2 regions of the Blautia sp. OM06-15AC genome follow, and region 1 is predicted to be linked to the other one. Evidence: riboswitches for the same ligand, from Rfam matches in the RefSeq annotation. Region 1 holds a riboswitch; the other holds the start of a gene.
The links. Region 1 has a riboswitch for lysine ahead of DXB83_RS08100 (alanine/glycine:cation symporter family protein). Riboswitches for the same ligand answer to the same signal wherever they lie in the genome.

Region 1 (2,397 bases):
CGCAGATGTGATATCAACGACAGTCCAGATAAAGCCCTGGTTGTTTGTCTTTACCAGATAGATCGTCCACAGTACGCCCGGCAGAGCGCGGACTGCGTAGAAGATTTTCATGACGATATCTTTCATCTTGCCTTCTTTTTTATACAGATGCTCCAGAATTGCCAGATAGTAGGTGAACCATCCGCCGGAAGTCGTTACAGTGAAAATGACCATGATGACTGCCAGAAGGATGCTTCCAAATTTGCCGAATCCGCTTGCAAATGCACTTAAAGCAAGTGTTCCGCCGTTCGTTCCGTCGGTCCAGTTTCCGCTTAAGATAACGGAAAGTGCGGTGATCGTACAGATAACCATGGTATCAAAGAATACCTCGAAAGATCCCCACAGACCCTGCTCTACCGGATGCGGTGTTTTTGCGGAAGCATGGATCATTGGAGAAGTACCCCATCCAGCCTCATTGGAGTATACGGAACGCGCCATACCCACACGGATAATCTCGCTGACTGCGCAGCCGGCAAAACCGCCGATCGCTGCTGTTCCGGTAAATGCGTTTGTTACGATGGCTGCAAATACGCCAGGAACGCGGTTGATGTTGATGATGATCATGCCAATTCCCATCAAGATATAAAGAACGCTCATAAATGGAACGAGCTTGCTGAACAGACTTGCGATTTTCTTCGTACCGCCGCTTGTAACGACATAGGTCAGAATGCAGAGCAGAACGCCCATCACGATAACGCCTTCTACTTTGAAGCTTCCAAGATTGATATTCTCAATACCGAACGCACCGGCTACGACCTGAGATGCGGTCAGGTTGGAAGAGGTTACGAAGAAGGTGGAGAAAATACCGATGCCGAAGATGAGCGCCGGGATCAGCCACAGCTTGCCCCAGTGGCGCTCCTCGCCAAGTCCGCACTCCATGTAGTAAGTCGGACCGCCGTAGTACTCACCTTTTTCGTTGGTGTGACGGTAGTAGCAGCCGAGGGTAACCTCAACCTGTTTTAATATCATACCAAGCAGAGACGAAAGCCACATCCACATAATGGCTCCCGGGCCGCCTGCTGCAACTGCAGTTGCAACACCGGCGATATTACCGAATCCTACGGTACCGCCGATAGCGGTCGAAATCGCCTCAAACGAGGAAAGCATACCCTTTCCTTCACTTGCTTTGTCTTCTTTCTGGAACAGTTTTCCGCCGGTTCTCTTCATAATCCAGCCAAAGTGACGGAACTGGAAAAATCCAGAACGAACGGTAAAGTACAGACCGGTCAGAATCATCAGCGCGATCAGCGGCACGCCCCAAAGGACACCGTCCAGCCAGTTAAGAAATGCTATCATGTCAAAATCCTCCCTTTTTTCTTTTCCGGCAACAGTTTTCTTCAGACGTATCCTGTAACACCCGTTTCGTCTTTCGTTCTCCAACCAAACAGATTTCCACCCCTGGAACCTTTTGTCACGGTTCCAACTGCAGTACAATAAAAAGAGCAGCGGTCTTCACCACTGCTCCATTAAATCTACGTTCATGAAGCAATAGCTCCTCCACCAGTACGGTGAGAGTGCACAGCCTGTTCGACTGTACCCCAACGCAGACAGTTTTTCGGGAACTGCCCCGTTTCGGCGAATGCTCCTTTCCCTGCCCGTCCCAGACCCCGTTGTCTCAGGACAGCTACTCTTAGCCTTCGCGCCTCTATTGCCGAATATGTATATTGACAGGTATTATCATATGTTTCTTTTCGCTACTTGTCAATCGTTTTTTCGACATTATTTTACAAAAATTTTATATTTTCGAAATTTGTCCTGATTTATTTGACTTTCTTGTCTCCCTCTGACGGCTTCAGCTGGTTGAACTTCCACAGACGCTCCATATAGCCGGACTGCTCTTTGGCCAGCTCTTCCACATTCGGGTTGTAAATGATTCCTTTTACCATTCATTCTCTGTCTGTCATACTGTCCTCCTGTCTGCTGTAGGATCTAAATAAGTATCCCTTCCAGATGATCCATCTCATGCTGGCAGATCTGGGCTGGCCAGCCGGTGAATTTCTGGCGTTGTTTTTTCCAGTTCCAGTCGTAGTATTCGATTTCGATGTTCTGGTACCGCTTTGTTTTCCGCACGCCTGGCAGGGAAAGGCAGCCTTCTTCTGTTTCGTAGGGGCCGCTTTTGCGGACGATCACCGGGTTGAACATGATGATGTCGCGGAATCCGGCGTTTACGATGATGATGCGTTTTTTCACGCCGATCATATTTGCCGCCATGCCGACGCATGCCTCGCGGTTTGCTGCCAGTGTGTCCTGCAGATCTCTTCCCACCTGCAGATCTTCCTCTGTCGCCGGGACGGATTTCTGTCCGAGGAAGAGAACGTCTCTCATAATTGGTTTTACCATTTGTGTTTCCTTTCTCTT
Region 2 (2,397 bases), on a different contig from region 1:
AGTGGAAGTTTTTTCTCCTTGCAGGCATCGAGCAGTGCGTCGGCTGCCTTGTAGGAAGAAAAGTCAACGACTACGTCTGCCGGAACATCGCATTCTGCCAGGCTTTTGAATACCGGATAATCGTTCTGGCCGTTGTCGTTCATATCGATTCCGGCTATGATTTCTGCATTTGCATCTTCTTTTACCAGGCCGGTGATGACCTGTCCCATATGGCCGTTGCAGCCATGCATAATAATTTTAACCATTGTCTTTTTCCTTCTTTACTTCGTGTATTCTTAACTTAAGCCAGTTTGATTCCAAAATCTTTCATAGCCTTTGCCAGGCGCTCCTGGTTCTGCGGCTCCATCTCGGTCAGCGGCAGACGAAGCGGTCCAACCTCTTTGCCCATCAGGTTCAGCGCTGCTTTTACCGGAATCGGGTTTACTTCGCAGAACAGCGCATCGATGAGCGGCAGTGCTCTCAGCTGGATTTCTCTGGATCCGGCCACATCGCCGTCGAGGAATTTCTGTACCATGTCGTGGGTCTCACGCGGTGCTACGTTAGAAAGAACGGAGATTACACCGCTTCCGCCAAGGGAAAGGATCGGCACAACCTGATCGTCGTTTCCGGAGTACAGATCGATCTTTCCATCGGTGAGCTGCATAATTTTTGCGACCTGGGAAATGTTTCCGGAAGCCTCTTTGACTGCAACGATATTCTCAACGTTGTTGAACAGATAGACGATCGTTTCCGGTGCAATGTTTACGCCGGTTCTGCCCTGAATGTTGTAAAGGATGACCGGCACTTTGACGCTGTCTGCGATTGCGGTAAAGTGTGCAATCAGGCCCTTCTGTGTTGCTTTATTGTAATACGGAGAAACGAGAAGAAGTCCGTCCACGCCGTATTTTTCTGCTTCCTGAGACAGATAAATTGCTGTCTCCGTGCTGTTGGAGCCGGTTCCTGCAATTACCGGGATTCTGTGATTTACTTTTTCCACGGTATATTTGATGGCATCCAGATGCTCCTCATGGGACAGGGTCGAAGCCTCACCGGTGGTTCCGCAGATAACGATGGCGTCGGTTCCGCCGGCGATCTGCTCCTCAATCAGTTCTCCGAGTTTTTCGTAATTCACTTCCTGTGTTTCGGTCATCGGTGTGATAATTGCAACAGCTGCACCTTTAAAAATAGACATTCTCTTTTCCTCCTGTATGTTGTGTCAGATAAAACCATAAGAAATCAGTCGCCGGAGCTTATCTCCCACGGAAAATTTCACTTTCCGTTAAAAAAAGAGGCGCCTCATCCCAGATAAGATCGCCTCCAAATTCACACATACGCAGTATCTATGATCAGATAGCTCTCCATCTCTCGATGACAGTCGCAGATTTTTTCAACCTGCGCCCAGGAGCATACCGGTTCAGCGCCGGATGTCCTTCGGCATTCTTCCCTTTTCCTCTTCTTCTTTTGCTGCTGAGGCATCCGAAAAGGTACTCTTGAAGTAATGCGACCTCTATCCACTTCAGTTCTGCTTTTACTATAGCATCATTAAATTTTCTTGTCAACAGCGGATCGCGCTTTAACTCTCACTATATTCCAGCTTGCTCACCGAAACCTCATATGCGGTCCGCTTTTCCATTTCCGTCTCGCTCAGCCGCTTCATATATTCCCGGCTCTGGATCCGTCCCCAGATGAGAACGTGGCCGCCCACGGCAAACGCAGAGGCATACCGCGCATTCCGTCCCCAGCAGATGCACGGGATATAATCTGATTTTCCATACGGACGGTTGACCGCGATCAGAAGGTCGGCGATCTCTCTTCCCAGAGGTGTTTTCCGGTAGACCGGCGGTTTACATATGTATCCATCGAGGTAAATCTGGTTGGATTTGACGGAATCGTCCTCTTCCTCCACGAAGCTTAATTCCCGCGCAAATACGGAGAGTACCAGACGGTTCTTCTTCTCCTCGTGGCGGTTGTAGGACCGGAACTGACCGCTGATGCAGATCCACTCACCCTGGTAATCCTGTGATACATCCACCAGCCGCTCGGAGACCATCACCGGAATGATGTCCTGCGATTCACTCAACCGCTTGACCATCACATCGACGAGGTAAAAGCCCTCTCCGAATACCTGATGGCTGAATGTAAACGGGGAGACAATCTCTCCCATGATAACCACCTGATTGTTTTCAATCATCTTGTCTGCCATAATGAAAATCCCCTTCCTTTGTCTTTTCTTTCTGAATATTGATTTCTGATCGGTACTTTGCTGATCTATAATCCTAATGTATGAACCACATTTCTTTTTCAGAACCACTTTTTTCCAGATTTTTTTATTTCTATTCAAATCAGCATTCTGCCCAATTTTTTGTATATGTTTCTGTAAAAACCGCACCACATGCTTCGTATTTTCTACCATTGCAA

Region 2: linked by a shared signal. The riboswitch ahead of dapA (4-hydroxy-tetrahydrodipicolinate synthase) and the one ahead of DXB83_RS08100 (alanine/glycine:cation symporter family protein) in region 1 are both predicted to bind lysine.

Annotation. Positions count from the first base shown of each region.
Region 1 covers NZ_QULD01000004.1:241,790-244,186, forward strand. Annotated here, with positions in the region: gene DXB83_RS08100 (alanine/glycine:cation symporter family protein) at 1-1,335, opposite strand, end outside; lysine riboswitch at 1,521-1,695, opposite strand; gene DXB83_RS08105 (maltose acetyltransferase domain-containing protein) at 1,800-1,925, opposite strand; gene DXB83_RS08110 (peptide deformylase) at 1,969-2,379, opposite strand.
Region 2 covers NZ_QULD01000002.1:314,704-317,100, reverse strand. Annotated here, with positions in the region: gene dapB (4-hydroxy-tetrahydrodipicolinate reductase) at 1-245, opposite strand, end outside; gene dapA (4-hydroxy-tetrahydrodipicolinate synthase) at 281-1,171, opposite strand; lysine riboswitch at 1,323-1,497, opposite strand; gene DXB83_RS04970 (single-stranded DNA-binding protein) at 1,553-2,182, opposite strand.